Regions from separate parts of the Paenarthrobacter sp. genome, predicted to be linked through region 1. Evidence: predicted binding sites of a transcription regulator. Region 1 holds the regulator's gene; each other region holds the start of a gene.
What was found. The regulator Rex, encoded in region 1, represses fermentation and respiration genes when NADH is low (regulators of the CRP and FNR family bind a similar motif). The targets are predictions, from matches to a motif close to CTTGTGAANNNNTTCACAAG.
Positions count from the first base shown of each region.

Region 2: RIF72_RS19420 (ALF repeat-containing protein) is a predicted target of Rex. The motif match lies at 3,854-3,873, and genes of this name have one in related genera.
Region 3: RIF72_RS13985 (glyceraldehyde-3-phosphate dehydrogenase) is a predicted target of Rex. The motif match lies at 2,154-2,173, and genes of this name have one in related genera.

Region 1 is NZ_JAPSHI010000012.1:98,539-103,757, forward strand. It holds gene RIF72_RS10970 (DUF559 domain-containing protein) at 1-378, opposite strand, end outside; gene RIF72_RS10975 (HAD-IB family hydrolase) at 558-1,418, opposite strand; gene RIF72_RS10980 (glutaredoxin family protein) at 1,554-1,808, shown strand; gene RIF72_RS10985 (redox-sensing transcriptional repressor Rex) at 1,885-2,592, shown strand; gene RIF72_RS10990 (hypothetical protein) at 2,640-3,401, opposite strand; gene RIF72_RS10995 (hypothetical protein) at 3,664-4,350, opposite strand; gene RIF72_RS11000 (YceI family protein) at 4,514-5,065, opposite strand.
Region 2 is NZ_JAPSHI010000049.1:700-5,918, forward strand. It holds partial or broken gene RIF72_RS19405 (urocanate hydratase) at 1-46, opposite strand, end outside; gene RIF72_RS19410 (SRPBCC domain-containing protein) at 208-645, shown strand; gene RIF72_RS19415 (IclR family transcriptional regulator) at 642-1,448, opposite strand; gene RIF72_RS19420 (ALF repeat-containing protein) at 1,710-3,674, opposite strand; gene RIF72_RS19425 (amino acid permease) at 3,932-5,219, shown strand, end outside.
Region 3 is NZ_JAPSHI010000018.1:70,907-76,125, forward strand. It holds gene RIF72_RS13975 (HNH endonuclease family protein) at 1-38, opposite strand, end outside; gene RIF72_RS13980 (hypothetical protein) at 162-371, opposite strand; gene RIF72_RS13985 (glyceraldehyde-3-phosphate dehydrogenase) at 445-1,932, opposite strand; RNA gene rnpB (RNase P RNA component class A) at 2,196-2,588, opposite strand; gene RIF72_RS13995 (peroxide stress protein YaaA) at 2,646-3,410, shown strand; gene RIF72_RS14000 (C4-type zinc ribbon domain-containing protein) at 3,423-4,160, opposite strand; gene RIF72_RS14005 (Nif3-like dinuclear metal center hexameric protein) at 4,249-5,160, opposite strand.

The DNA.
Region 1 (5,219 bases):
GCCCTGGACATGCTCAATCTCGTCCTCAGCGGCTACTACCGTGTGTCCGATCACTCCTTTGCGCCGCACTGACGGGAGATGCCGGGGCTTGCTAAGGTGCAATTCGTTGGAATCTGACAACCAGGGTGGGAGGCATGTCCCCTGTAACCTGGCGGCGGTTACATGGGAGATCCAAGCACCGGGAGTTGCCGCCGACAGCGATCTTGCAGCCGCCGACAGCTCGAAATCCCAGTCGGAAGGCCGGTAAAGACCACGGCTAACCCCTTCGATCTTGACGCGATTCCATAGGTGCCACTGCTTAAGGCCTGCTGCTTCGGCTTCATCGCGAGTGAAGGGTGCAGTGGTGAGTCGGGGAGGAAGCGGGGTGGCATTCTGCATACCGGCATTCTTGCCCAGAAAGCCTTGAGTCGTCGGAAGTTATCCACAGGCTAGTCGAGGTGCCCGAGGGATGTGCGAGAGCGTTGGGTTTATGCCCGAGGGATGTGCGAGAGCGTTGGGTTTATGCCCGAGGGATGTGCGAGAGCGTTAGGTTTATGCCCGAGGGATGTGCGAGAGCGTTAGCCGCGGGGGCCGCGGAATTTTGAGAAGCCACGCCACAATCCGTACACAGCTCCGCCGACTGTCGCGGCTTTGAGGCCGAGCGTGGCCGCGCGGCGTCCGGAGCGGAAGTCGTACACGGGCCAATTGTTCTCACGAGCGTGCCGCCTCAGCTTCGCGTCCGGGTTGATGACCACGGGATGCCCCACCATGGTGAGCAAGGGGATGTCGTTGGCGGAGTCGCTGTACGCCCAGCAGTGGTCCAGATCCAGTCCCTCGCGGTCGGCCACGAGTTGGACCGCGATCGCCTTTGCAGGTCCGTGGAGGATGTCGCCAACCAACTTCCCTGTGTAGACGCCTTCGTCCACCTCGCCCACGGTGCCCAAAGCCCCGGTCAGGCCGAGCCGGGTGGAAATGACGGTGGCCACCTCAATGGGCGTAGCAGTCACGAGCCACACCTTCCGGCCGACCCGAAGGTGCTGTTCTGCCAGCGCTTTGGTTCCCGGCCAGATCCTCGACTCGATCATCTCGTCATAGACCTCTTCGCCCAAGGCCCTGATGTCATCCACGGTGATGCCGGCAGCAAGGGTCAGTGCGGAGTCGCGAACGGAGTGGACGTCTTCCATGTTTTCGCCGCGCATGACGAACTTGAACTGCTTCCAAGCGAATCCGGCAGCCTGGGAAAGTGTGAACGCTTTGCGTTCGTACATTTTGCGCGCCACGTGGAAGAGGCTTGCACCCTTCATCAACGTATTGTCGACGTCGAAGAAGGCGGCTTCGCCAGCGTGCTTGCGCACGAGATCCTGTTTCGCCGCGTCTTTCTGCGCGGTGTTTTGCACCAAGGCATCTGCGACCACGGCGGCGTTCTTCTCCTCGGGCATGCCTTGAGTCTAGTCAATCGCCGGGGCCTGCGTTGAGGACGCACGGCGGTGTCACCGAAGGGCGCGGGATGTGAGCGAGCGTTGGTGGGAAGGGCGCGGGATGTGAGAGAGCGTCGGGGCGGTTACCTTTGAGACATGGCTATTCCCGACGTCGTACTCCTTACCAAAGCTGACTGCCACCTCTGCACGGAAGCGCGTGCCGCCGTCGAGCGCGTCACGAAAAGCCTTGGCATGCAGTGGACTGAGCAGAAGATCGACGGCGACTTACAACTGCAGGAGCGCTTTGGAGAGGAGATCCCTGTGGTGCTGGTAGACGGCATTCAGCGGGATTTCTGGAAGATCGACGAGGAACGGCTCACCCGCACTCTGAAGAAAGTCCTGGAGGGCTGAAGGTGGGGTTACCCGTAAGTAATGGCTTTTGTTGAGTCCGGCCGGGGGTCATAGAGTGGAACAACAAAGCGACGCAATGGAGAATACCGTGACTGCGCTGGAACCGTCCCCGGACGCAACAACCGGGGACAACGAACCTGCCACCAAGCAGATCCCGCCCGCGGCTGTGGCCCGGATGACTCTCTATTTACGCGCGCTCAACTCACTTTTGGCCGAAGGCGTGGAACGCGTTTCCTCGGAAGCCTTGGCGGAGGCATCGGGCGTCAGTTCTTCCACGCTACGCAAAGACCTCTCCTACGTCGGTTCCTACGGGACCCGGGGCGTTGGCTATGAAGTCCAGTACCTGAGCCGGCACATCGCCGCCGCACTCGGCCTAACGCACGACTGGAAGGTCGCGATTGTGGGTGCCGGTAACCTCGGCAAAGCCCTCGCACGGTACGGCGGCTTCGAGTCCCGGGGCTTCGACGTTGTGGCTATCTTTGACGCGGACCCCATGGTGATCGGCAACGAGGTGGGCTGGTTGCGGGTGAGTGATTCGGCCGAGCTGGAGCGCGTCCTGGAACGCACCCATACCAACATGGTGGTGCTGGCGCTACCTGCGACCGTGGCTCAAGCTGTGTGCGACCGCGTCATTGCCGCCGGAATCCGGAGCATCCTGAGCTTCGCACCGGTGCTGCTGCAGGTCCCCCCTCACGTCAACCTCCGCAAGGTGGATATGGCAACCGAGCTCCAGATCCTGGCCTACCACGCACAACGGGCGCAGACACCGGGCCAGGCTGTTTAGCCTTTACCGGGTCCGCGCCCGCGTTTAGTACTTGGAAGCGTGACGGTTTAGCGGCCGTAGGGGTTCTGGTACGGGTTCCCGAAAGGCTGGGCCTTACGGAAATACGGAGCCGACGCCGGCAGGTACAGCATGACTATCGCTGCAACGCCCAGCAGGATCACGACGAGCTGCATCATGCCGTAGGTTGCGCCGAACTGGAACAAGCCGGTGAGGCCCAGAACAGAGATAGCAGCGAACACGGTGCCCAGGATCCTGGCCCAGTTCTTGCCCTTCCGGACGGGGAAGGCGACCAGCGCGTAAAGGCCCAATGAGAAGATGGCACCGACTATGGCGCCCACTGCGATGGCACCGCGCATCCCCTCAATGGATTCCGCAGGGAACTCAGTGCCCTGCTGTGCGGCCTGCTGGTTCATCACGTTAATGAAGGCATCGGCTCCGGTGGTGGCCAAGAGCAGCGAGCTGATGGCAGACAGGATACCTGCGGCAATGATCATCCAGAACGCGTAATTAACCATTGGAGGGATAGTGGTGGGGCCGGGCTGCTGGCTCGGCCAGTTGTTGCCCTGGCCATACTGCGGAGCTCCGGGAGCTTGGCCATACGGGGAAGGCTGCTGTCCGTACTGCGGTGCGGCGGGGGACTGCTGTCCGTACTGCGGTGCGGCGGGGGACTGCTGTCCGTACTGCGGCGCGGCGGGGGACTGCTGACCATATTGGGGTGCCGGAGGCTGCGGCGCGGAAGGCTGGGAGCCGTGCTGCTCGGGCTTGTTGTCGTCGCCCGGGTTCGAGGGCGGGTACGGAGGGTTGCTCATGGCATTCCTTTGCTTGTTCGACTGCTGGTGCGGCCGCCGGGATCAGCAAAATGACCCTGCCCCCAGCGTGGTTCTGGTACCACCGTACCCCCAGCGTCCGACACTGCAGATGATCACACGCAGGTATTTCAAGCTCACGGGAAAAATCATCATCTCGGCTTACGCCTTCATGATGAAGGCCGCGAGATCCGAGAGGATCTGACCGCGGCCTTCAGTCTCGCTCTACCGCCGGTAACGCACGACGGCGGCAGTTGGGTCACTGCTAAGCGTGGCCCTTCACGGCCTTGAACCAGAGCTGCGAATTGGGCAGCCACATCAGTACAACAGCAACTGCGCTCACCAGGAAGCCGAACCAGTTGCCGCCCAAGCCCATGCCGGAACCGCCACCACTTGCCGCTCCGAAGATGGCCAGCAGTAAGGAAACACCGGCCAGGATGGTCAACGCGAGCCGGGCCCACTCTTTGCCTTCCTTCATCTTCATGGCCAGGACCACTTGTGCGGCGGCTACCGCCAAGGTGATCAGGAGAAGGATCAGCGCGATGGCGGCGAATCCCGGAGCGAATGCGAAGGCAGCGATGACGGCAAAGAAAGCGATGAGGCCAAACAGCAGGCCCAGGAGTCCGGAGATCACCCAGATGAAGTAGGAAACCTTTAACTCCGTTGGCAGGCCTTGGGTTTTGAACATCCCCGAGAAGCCGCCTTGCGGCATGACGTCGTTGAAACTACGCGGTCCGTCAGTGGGCATTTCGAAGTGGAATCCGGGCTGAGCCGGTCCGGGCTGTGAGTACTGGCCCGGTTGCGACGGCGGTTGGTAACCCTGCGGCGGTTGGTAACCCTGCGGCGGCTGGTAGCCCTGCGGAGGCTGGTGACCCGCAGGAGGAACATTGCCGGGCTGCGGAGGCTGGGAGCCGGGCTGCTGTGGCTGTGGTGTTTCGTCTGGGGTACTCATGGCATCACTTTAGACCGCAGGTTGAGGGATGCATAGGAAATTCGGAGCCAACTCGCAGCTAAATGCAGGCTGTTTGCCGAATTATTGCGGGGTGACTTCCCTATATCCGAAAACGGCCCCGCACAGTGTGAACTGTGCGGGGCCGTTCGGTGTTGCGTGCTGGCTACGCGGCGGCCGGCGCGATGAAGGCGAGCTCAAGGTTGATGACCACCTTGTCGCTGACCAGGACGCCACCGGCTTCGAGGACTGCGTTCCACGTGAGGCCGAAGTCCTTGCGGCTGATGGTGGTTTCGCCGGAAACGCCTGCTCGGGTGTTGCCGAACGGATCCACGGCCACACCGTTGAATTCGGTCTCGATGGAAACTTCCTTGGTCACACCCTTGATTGTGAGATCGCCCACGAGGTCGAAGCTGTTGCCGTTGGCCTTGACGTGACGGGATACGAAGGTGATTTCCGGGAACTTCTCCACATCGAAGAAGTCTTCGCCCTTGACGTGGCCGTCGCGGTTGACGTCTCCGGAGTCGAAGCTGGCGGTCTGGATGGTGGCGGTGACCTTGGAATCGGTCAGCGTTTCGCCAACTTCCAGGGTGGCAGCAGCATCCTTGAACTGGCCGCGGACCTTGCTGATGCCTGCGTGCCGGACGGTGAAGCCGATCTCGCTGTGGGATGCGTCGAGGGTCCAGGTGCCGGTGGTGACGGAAGCGGGGAGAGTCATCATGGTGTTGCTCCTATATCGAGTGGTAGGTACTGCTTGCTTGCCTGGTCGAGCTCATTGCTTGAAGCGTCAACCGAGTTTCATACCCAGTATAAACATGCATATGCATCTTTTATTCCAACTCCGAGGAACATTTCGGGAAAACTTTGAGTTC
Region 2 (5,219 bases), on a different contig from region 1:
CAGCCTTGACCGGGCGGGCTCCTGTAGTGAAATCGGCGGGTGCCATGGTGGCTCCTTCGTCAGTGGGAAGTGTGTGCTGGAAAGATCTTCTGCTTCTACTAAAGCCCCTTTATCAAGCGGCTGGAACGGCTTTTCAACGGGTACTGTCCGGGATTACAGACCCGCTCAACCCTCGCATTCGCGCGATAAAAAGAGCATGCTGGACCCATGGGAACGCACAGGGTAACCACGCTCGTCGCCGCGCCGCCCGAGCGCGTCTTCGCAGCATGGACGGATCTTGACCGGTTCCCGGAATGGATCGGTGGAGTCACCCGCGTGACCGATCGCGTAGGCGCAATCGACCAAGCCGGCAGCCGCTACACGGTCTGGTTCGGGAAGATGGCAAGCCCCACTGAGATCCTTGCCGTCACGCCTCCCTGGCACATCCGCACGCGGTTCGGCAATGCAATCCTGAAGGGCGAGTCCGATGTGCGATTTACTGCCGAGGGCGAAGGCACGCGCATTCGGCAGGAGTTCATGACCCGCGGTTTCATCTCAGCGATTTTCGGACGAATCTTCGCCATGGGGTCGTACCGCGGCAGCTTCCAAGGTGAACTGGAGACCTTCCGCAAACTCGTCGAGCGCGATGTCTCAGGGACGGGTTAGCCCGCCGGGCGTCCGTGGATTCGCACGGACAGTTCGTCCGCCGCCTTACGGATGCGGGCAGCCAGGACCGGCCATTGCTCAGCCGGAACTTTGTCCTCCAAGAACGTGACAGCGACTGCCGCCGTCGGCCATCCCACATGGTCCGTCACAGCGGCTGCGATGGAACCGAATCCCGGCGTGATTTCGCCGTTTTCCGTGGCGTAGCCGCGTTGCCGAACCTGATCCAGATGGGATGACAACGCCGAGTACTTCATAATGGGGAACTCCACCTCGTGCCGGGAGGTGAAGGCGGCTGCATTCGGGTAAAGAGCGCGCACCTGTGACTTTGGCAGGGCGGCCAGGATCGCGCGGCCGGAGGCAGTGAGATGGCTGGGGAGGCGGACCCCGACGTCGGTCACCAGGCTCGGGCGGTTCTTGGCACGTTCCTCCACGATGTAGAGAACGTCCCGCCCGTGCAGCACCGCCAGGTGCGCACTCTCACCGATGACGTCAACCAACGACGCGAGCATCGGCCGGCCTAGGCGCGACAACGGCTCCTGCCGCGAGTACGCCGAGCTGAGCTCGAACGCGCTGATGCCCAGTCCGTAACGCTGTTCCTCGTGCAGGTGGAGGACAAAGCCGTTCGCTTCCATCACGCCGAGCAGGTGGTACACACTGGATCGCGGCAAGCCGAGCGCGGTTGCAATGTTCGACGCCGCCATGGGACCCCGGCGCGAGGCCAACAGTTTCAGGATGCGCAGCGTATTTTCGGCGGCCGGGACTTTGGACGTGGCTTTGCCTGGGGCGGTCGGCGTCGTTGTCATGGTTCCTCGCTGCTCGGATTTCAGGATCGTCGAACCGTGACTGTCCGGTATCCCGTACTCTAGCGTGCCCCCTTTGCAGGGCAAAGACCACCTCGGAATCGTTGTTCGGTGTCTGAGATGCCGGACCAGTTCATCGGGCCGCTAGCAGACGTTGGCTTGGCTGCCCTTACGCTGAAGCCGTGCCCTTGCGTCGGAGCAGGAACGTGATGGCTCCGGCTGCGGCCAGAACCAGCCCCACGATCAAAGCAATGGTCCAGCCGTTCATCCCGCAGAGGAAGCAGCCAGCGGAGTTGCAGCCTCTTGGGACTGAGAATCAACGGATGCTGAATCCTGGGCGCCTGACGCGGCCGGCGGCACCGACACGCTGGGCGCGGCCGATGGAGTGGCAGCGGGCGTTCCGGCGGCTTCTGACGGGGTTCCGGTTGGGGCAAGCTCGACGGCGGGTGGGTAGTCACGAGGCCACGGAACCGCGACCGGGGCTACTCCGGTTCCAGTGTGCTGTGAGGCATCAACCTGGCCAGCACCCGCCTGACTGGCAGCAGCTGTAGCGGCAGCCTGACGAGCGGCTTCCTGTCGTGCCGCTTCCTGTCGTGCCGCTTCCTGTCGTGCCGCTTCCGCGGTTTTGGCAGCGTCAGCCGCCTTGCCGGCGTCGACGGCTGCTGTATCTGCCAGTCCAGCGAGCTCGGCGATCATGGCGTCGATGGAGGCAACATGGGTCCTGGTGGCCATATCCCGATCAAGAGCTGCAAACTGACCAACCGTAGCGAATTCCTGCGCATCTCCCCGGCTGCCGTCCAAGGCAACATTGGCGGCTACCCGCAATTCCAGGTCTGCATCATCCAACTTCTGGTAGGCGAGGATGCGGTTATCCAAATCTTGGGCCCCAGCAAATCCGTACTCAAGGAAGTATCGGACATCTGCGTGACTAGCGGATTTGGCAGCGTTGGAGCTGGCCTGCCGCACATGAGCCCCGCCCGTTGCGTGGAGCTGGGTAAGGCGGATTCTGTCTTCAAGAATGGCGGGGCCGTCCAGCTCAAACGCAGCATCGTGTCCGACGCTGACGAAGTCCTTGATTGCGGTGTTGCCACCCAGTAGCGCGGCCTCCGCAGCCTTCCGAACCGCAGGCGTGCCCACCAACGCGAGATCCAAGGTGGCCTGACGGGCGTCGTTGATCAGCCCGTCAAGGTCGGCTCCGGGCGCCGTCAGGGTTGCGAGAAGACCGGGCACCTCGTTGGCAGCCTTGGCGAAGGCCTCCTGGAGTGGCTTTTCAGCAGCTATGTTGGCGCTGTCGATGATGGCACGCGGAACTGCCTGCGTTGTCAGGAAGTCCCACTCGGCCATCAATCGATCCGTGTCAACAGTCCTCGCAGCTGCTGCGGTGTTCTTGGCCTTTTCCACAGCGGCCTTCGCGCGATCAGCCACGGCGGCGGTGCCGTTTGGATTGGCTGCGATATCTGACTTGACCTGCTGGAGCAACGCAGAAACTGCAGTCGACTCAGCGTCGCGGTCTGCCGTAACGAACTGGCCGTAACGAAGGAAATCGGCAACGACACCCCCGTCGTCAGTCTTCAATGCCGCCTTGGCAGCGGCAGAGACCGCGGGGTTCGGGGATGCGCTCACGGCAAAGGCCGCTTGGCGGTCTGTCATAAAGACTTTGGCGAGCCAGCCTTCAAGGACAAACTTCTCCACTGCAGCGTCACCTTTGTCCAGGCTCTCGGAAGCGGCGCGTTCAACATGAACGTTGCCGTAGTCGAGGAAGAAAGTTGCAGCAGTGCGCAGGTCGCCCTTCCAGGTCTCTGCCCAGCCCGTGGCGAGGAATGCATCAATCTTCGCAGGGTCATTCGCTGCCAGGATAGTGCTGGCCAAAGAGCGAACATGCGCACTCCCCCGGGTCGTCAGCTCTCTGACCAACTGCTTGCGGTCCGCGGCGAGCGTGATGTCCTGTCCGTCGTCGAGGAATACTTGAAGCGCATCTGCGCCACCCACAAGCGCGGCAGCAGCTGCAGTTCGGGTGGCGGGGCCAGCTGTCTTCCAGAGCTCGACCACTCCAGCAGCGTCAGCAGCCCGCTCAACGAACGGCGCGGGAGCCTGCGAGGCGTGCGGGACTTCAAAGTCGGGAACGTCGTAGGCCTGCACGGGAGCAGCGAAGAGCAAGGAAGCTCCAGCCACCACGGCAATAAGGGCAGCAGTAACACGGCGCCGGGTAGCGCGGATTGCAGAAATCAAGGGTCCCCCAAGTAACGGATGCGATTGGCAGCACGGAGTTCAATGGGGGCGACGCGGATGCGAGGGATGCCTGACCGGTGACGAGCTGTCCGCGGTCATCATATCCGACCGGGGACTATGACTTTGTCCACTCCGAAACCAGCCGCCCCTGGACTGTCTGCGATGAAAGACACCAAACCCTCGTGAGTCCGATCACAAGGCACCCAAAAGTGATCTGCTGGATAGCGATCCCCTCCCAAAGACGAGAAGGTTTTACTATGCAACAAACCAAGCTGGCCGCGGAGAGCTCTGTCCTCCAAGCCGCCGGTACGGCGCTCAGCCGAGGCCTCAACGTCCGCCACATACGCTTCATGGCGCTCGGATCTGCGATCGGCACCGGCCTTTTCTACGGCTCTGCCTCCGCCATCCAAAAAGCCGGTCCTGCTGTCCTCCTGGCCTACATCATCGGCGGTGCGGCCGTGTTCATGGTGATGCGCGCCCTCGGTGAGATGGCTGTCCGGCACCCCGTGTCCGGCTCGTTCGGCCAGTACGCCAGCAAGTATCTGGGACCGTTCGCCGGCTTCGTGACCGGGTGGACCTACGTGTTCGAGATGGCGATCGTGGCCATAGCCGACGTCACCGCCTTCAGCATCTATATGGGCTTCTGGTTCCCACAGGTGGACCGATGGATCTGGGTGCTCGCGATCATCCTGCTCCTGGGCGCTATGAACCTGCTCAGCGTGAAGGTGTTCGGCGAACTCGAGTTCTGGTTCTCGCTCATCAAGGTGGTGGCGATCATCGCGATGATCGTGGGCGGTGCAGCGATCGTGGTGTTCGGCTTCCAAACGGGCGACGGCGGTGGCGTGGCACCGGGGCTTGGGAACCTTATTAATCACGGTGGTTTGTTCCCGAACGGTTTCGAGGGGCTCCTGGCCGCGTTCGCCGTCGTGATGTTTGCCTTCGGCGGGATCGAAACGATCGGTATCACGGCGGGCGAAGCCACCAACCCCAAGAAGGTCATCCCGCAGGCAGTTAATACTGTGCCCGTCCGCGTTTTGTTGTTCTACGTACTGACCCTGGGCGTGCTGATGAGCATCTTCCCGTGGAATGAAATTGGAAGCAGCGGCAGTCCGTTCGTGCAGATCTTCGATGGCCTGGGCATCCCTGCAGCGCCTCATATTCTCAATGCCGTGGTCATTACGGCTGCCCTGTCAGCGATCAACAGCGATATCTTCGGTGCCGGTCGCATCCTCTTCGGACTTGCCCAGCAGGGCCATGCGCCCAAGAGTTTCAGCAAGATTTCCCGGCACGGTGTTCCGTGGATGACCGTGGTGATGATGGGCGGCATCCTGCTGGTTGGCGTCGTACTCAACGCCGTCATACCTGAAGACGTGTTCGTGCTCATCGCGTCCATCGCTACGTTCGCCACGGTGTGGGTCTGGGTGATGATCCTGGCATCACACGTCGCCATGAAGCGTGAGATCAAGCGCAAGGGCCTGCCGGCGTCGGAATTTGGTTCGCCACTGTGGCCCGCTGCGTCGATCCTGACCATGGCTTTCATGGCCA
Region 3 (5,219 bases), on a different contig from region 1:
CGCCGCGCACGTTTGTAGGCAGACCATGTGATGCTCAAGGGACTCCATCCGGTGGGGAACTAGCAATGTCCTACGAGCGTAGGACAAGGCCCCGACAGTCAGAGTCGCTATCCACAGTGTGCAGGAGAAGTCACACTGCGGAGATGGGGCGCGTCAGAGGGCTATTGCTCACGCATTACGCGCTGCAGGTCCTCTGTTGCCAGCGCGAGGAGGCCACGTAGTTGTTCCACGCGCTGATCCGGGACGTCACCGGCGGCGTTGGCCGCTATGGCCTGGTCCAGAAGTTTCTGGGCCTGCTTGTGGTTGGCCTTGGCGACGTCCAACGCGTGTTCCAGGGTGGTCTCATGTTCCAACGTTGATTCGTTTTCCATGAACCTATTTTGGTCAGGTTTCCCGGCTGATACCAGTGACTCAGCCGGGAAACCCGTGAATACTTCGGCGTGCTTAGGCGCCGGCGCCTTCAAGCACTGCGATGGGAGCAACCACGTCGCGTGCCGGGAACGACGGCGGGTTCACGCCGGCCATTTCTTCCATGACGCGGACAACCTGGCAGGAGTAGCCGAATTCGTTGTCGTACCAGACGTAAAGAACGAGGTTCTTGTCGTTGGAAATGGTTGCGAGGCCATCAACGATGCCCGCTCGGCGGGAGCCGACGAAGTCAGTGGAAACAACATCGGGAGAATCGATGTAGTCAATCTGCTTGCGGAGATCGGAGTGCAATGACATTTCGCGGAGGAAGTCGTTGACCTCGTCGCGGTTGGTGCCCTTCTCCAGGTTGAGGTTCAGGATTGCCATGGAGACATCAGGGGTAGGAACGCGGATGGCATTGCCCGTGAGCTTGCCCTGCAATTCCGGAAGCGCCTTGGCTACTGCCTTGGCTGCACCGGTCTCCGTGATGACCATGTTCAGGGCTGCGGAACGGCCGCGGCGATCACCCTTGTGGAAGTTGTCGATCAGGTTCTGGTCATTGGTGAAGGAGTGCACGGTCTCAACGTGGCCGTGGATGATGCCGAATTTGTCGTTGATGGCTTTCAGCACCGGCGTAATGGCGTTGGTGGTGCAGGACGCCGCGGTGACGATCTTGTCATCATCCGAGATGTCCCGGTGGTTGATGCCGTGGACGATGTTCTTGAGCTCGCCCTTGCCCGGTGCAGTCAGCAGCACACGGGAAACACCCTTGCTCTGCAGGTGCTGGGAAAGGCCCTCGGCGTCGCGCCAGCGACCCGTGTTGTCCACCACCAGGGCGTCCTTGATGCCGAAGGCCGTGTAGTCCACCGTGGCGGGGTTGTCCGAGTAGATGACCTGGATTTGCACACCGTTGGCGGTGATTGTGTTCGCTTCCTCGTCCACGCGAATGGTGCCCTCGAAGGAACCGTGCACGGAGTCGCGACGCAGGAGGCTGGCGCGCTTCACAAGATCATTCTCTGCACCCTTGCGCACCACGATGGCGCGGAGTCGCAGACCGTGCCCGCCGCCGGCCTTCTCAATGAGGATGCGGGCCAGGAGGCGTCCGATTCGACCAAAGCCGTAAAGAACGACATCGGTGCTGGTGCGGTCGTCTGCGCCACGCTTTCCCACGATTTCGGCGAGCTCGGCACGCAGGTACTCATCCAGCGAGGCACCGTTGCCTTCAGCCCGGAACTTCTCTGTCAAACGTGCAATATCAATGGCTGCTGCGCCGAGTTCCAGCTCGGACAGGGCGTTCAGCAGCGGTGCGGTCTCTTCGAGCAGCAGCTCGTGGTTGCTCATCCGGCGCGCAAAGCGGTGGGCCTTCAGGATGTTCATGGTGGACTTGTTGATCAGGCTCCGGCCGTGGATGCTCGTGACCACGTTGTTTTCCCGGTACAACCGGCCGATCACCGGAATCATGGCCTCGGCGAGAGCCTCCCGGCCCATCCACTTATCAAGACAAGAATCTGACGTCTGGCTCACAGAACTACCTTCCTTGGGTCAACCACATACGTCCTCGTATGCAGATGGCAGCGGCCGCCCGGAGTAGTCCTGCGGCTCATGCGCCGGCGGGCTTCGGTCCACCCACAGCGCCTTGAACGAGAGCAAAGAAAATCCGCCGGCTGCGAACGCAGTCCCGGCGGCAGAACATCTACGTTCAGTAACCATTCTAGGGCGGAAGGAAGCGGTGAAGGCCGCCCCGCGGCGTGAAATCACTCACACGGCGGAAATCCGGGGGTAATAAATGGATGGGTCGACCGATACGCCGGGTTCTGTCATCCCCTGCCGTTACCGGCAAAGGAGTGGCGGCCATCCATCTACGAACGCCGTTGCCGACGCCCTCCAGCAGCCTACCCGGACACTCGGGCGAGCAGCCCTCAAGCGTGTCCTGTCTGGCCTTGCTCCGGGTGGGGTTTACCTAGCCTCCCCGGTCACCCAGGGAGCTGGTGGTCTCTTACACCACCGTTTCACCCTTACCTGCTACCCCGCGATGCAGAACATCGTGACGCGCAGGCGGTCTGTTCTCTGTGGCACTGGCCTGCGGGTTACCCCGAGTGGGCGTTACCCACCACCCTGCTCTGCGGAGCCCGGACGTTCCTCGAGCCACTCTCGTGACGCGCGACCGCCTGGTCGACCCATCCGTTGTCCAGTCTACCGGCGTTGGGACCGGGCAAAGTCCCCGGTAATATCGACTGGTGCTGATTCTGCTGCCGCCTTCCGAAGGTAAAACCCCCGCTGCCAACGGCCCCTCCATCGACTGGGAATCGCTGAGCTTTCCTGAACTGAACCCGTACCGGGCAAAGGTGCTCGAAGCGCTGGGTACGGTGAGCGCGCACGAGGATGCCCTCGCTCTGTTGGGGGTGGGCGCCTCACTGCGTGACGACGTCGAACGTAATACACGGTTGCATGCCGAACCGGTCGCTCCGGCGCATCAGGTCTATTCCGGGGTTCTGTACGACGCCCTTGGCTACAACAGCATGACCCCGACGCAGCGCCGGAAGGCGAACGAATCCGTCCTGGTGGTTTCCGCCCTGTGGGGCGCCATCGGCTTTGGCGACCATGTACCCGCCTACCGGCTGTCCATGGGAACTGCACTGCCCGACGTCGGACGCCTCGCCTCCTACTGGAAGCCGCAGCTTAACGCAGCCCTCGCCTCACGTGCCGAGAACGAGCTTCTGGTGGATTGTCGATCGAGCACTTATGCCGCAGCCTGGGCTCCGCCAGCGACGCACACTGTTAACGTCAACGTCTTCAACGAGGTAAACGGCAAGCGTACGGTTGTCAGCCACTTCGCCAAACACACCCGCGGGGAACTGGCGCGACACTTGCTGACCCGGCGTGGCAAGGCGCCGGCATCCCCGGATCAGCTCCTGAAGGCCGCGCGGGAAATCTGGACGGCGGAACTTGTTGAGGGCACGGCCCGGAAGCCGCACGCGCTCAACATCATCCTGTCCAGCTGAGACTGGGCCGGGTCAGTTCCACTCCGCCGAACGCACCAGGATGACGCCTGAGTCCGGGCAAAAAACAATGTCGTCCTCTGCTGCAGCTTTGACTTCCGCAAGGTCGCCTGGGCTGAGCATCATGCCTGAGCCCTCGGACTTACCGTGGAAAAGCCGGGCTGCACCAACTCCCCGCTTGGCAATGGTCTTCTCGTAGATGGCCAGCGCTCCCGCATCCAGGGATTCCGCGAAGGCGGCACGTTGTCCACGGACCACCGTTTCTTCGGCGGCAATCTCCGCAATAGCCTCGTCCAGCTCGGCCCGGATGCTGCCGAACGAGCCCTGGATATCGTCCACGATGGACTGCTGGGCAGCTTGACGTTCCCGCAGCGTATCCAAGCGCTCCAGGATTTCGAGCTCCACATCTTCAAGGTCCGAACGGCGCTTGTTCAGCGAAGCGATATCGCTCTGCAGGGCCACCAGGTCCTTGGACAGGCCTGTACCGCTGTTCAGCCTGGTTTCATCGCGTTCAATGCGGGTAGCCACCTGCTCAACGTCGGCTTCCGCCCGGCGGAGCTCGGCCTCGGCATCGTGGACGGCTACCTTGGCCGCGCCAAGTTCACCGTTGGCCACGTTCAACGCGTCTGTGAGATCGGTGATGCGTGGATCTGTTTCAAGAACCTTACGGCGGCCGGCAAGCGACCTGAGCTTGGCATCCAGTCCCTGCAGTTCAAGCAATTTCAATTGTTCTGCCGGTGCTGCTTTCGCCACGCTTACCTCCGCTAATCGCCGCCGGCCTGGGTATCAGGTCCGGCCGGACCGCCACTATCTGTCAGGGCTGCCCGTATCTTTCTAGACTCTAGTCCCCGCCGGGAGTGAGTATGAAGTCCCAAGGGTCGCTGTTCGTGCCGCTGACGCGGATCTCGACGTCGTAGCCCTGATCCGAGAGCACGTTGCCCAACGCTTCAGCTGCTGCAGGGAGCCACAGCCATTCACTGGCAAAGTGCGAAACATCAATCAGATAGGGCCTACCGTTAGTGGCACCTTCGCGGGCCTCCGATGCCGGGTGATGGCGCATATCTGCCGTGACGTACACATCCGCATGGCGGGCGCGAACGGCGTCGAACAAGCTGTCGCCCGCACCACCGCAAACTGCGACGCGCCTGACCAGACCGTCCTTATCTCCAGCCACCCGGACTCCCCCGGCAACAGCGGGCAGCATCTCAAAGACGCGGGCTGCAAAATCACCGAGCGTCTCCAGCTCAGGGAGGTCCCCTACCCTGCCGATGCCTTCCTCCGGCAAGCCGTTGCTTGCAGCCGTCAGCGGTGTGACGTTCTCCAATCCGAAGGCGTCGGCCAGGACATCGGAAACCCCGCCAACTGCTGAATCACCATTGGTATGCACGGTCAAAAGCCCAGTGCCGGCCTCTATTAAGCGATGGACAGCGAGGCCCTTCGCGGACGTGGCTGCCACTGAGTTCACCCCTTTGAGAAGCAGGGGGTGGTGGGTAATGAGCAGTTCGGCTCCCCACTCCACGGCCTCGTCGATCACGGCCAGCGTCGGATCCACGGCAAAGAGGACTTTGGTGACGGCGGCGTTGGGCCGGCCGACAACAAGGCCCACCTCATCCCAGTCTTCAGCCAGGGATTCAGGCCAGAGTTCCTCGACAGCCAGCAACACCTGACCGAGCGTAGGATCACCGCTGGCGTCAACTGTTTCGTCTTCTTCGACGGAATCCGCATCCGAAATGTCGGTGTTTACTGCTTCCATGCTCTTATTCTTCCCTACTGGGACCGATTTCTTTCTTACTGGGCCCGGTCCGGCGGCTA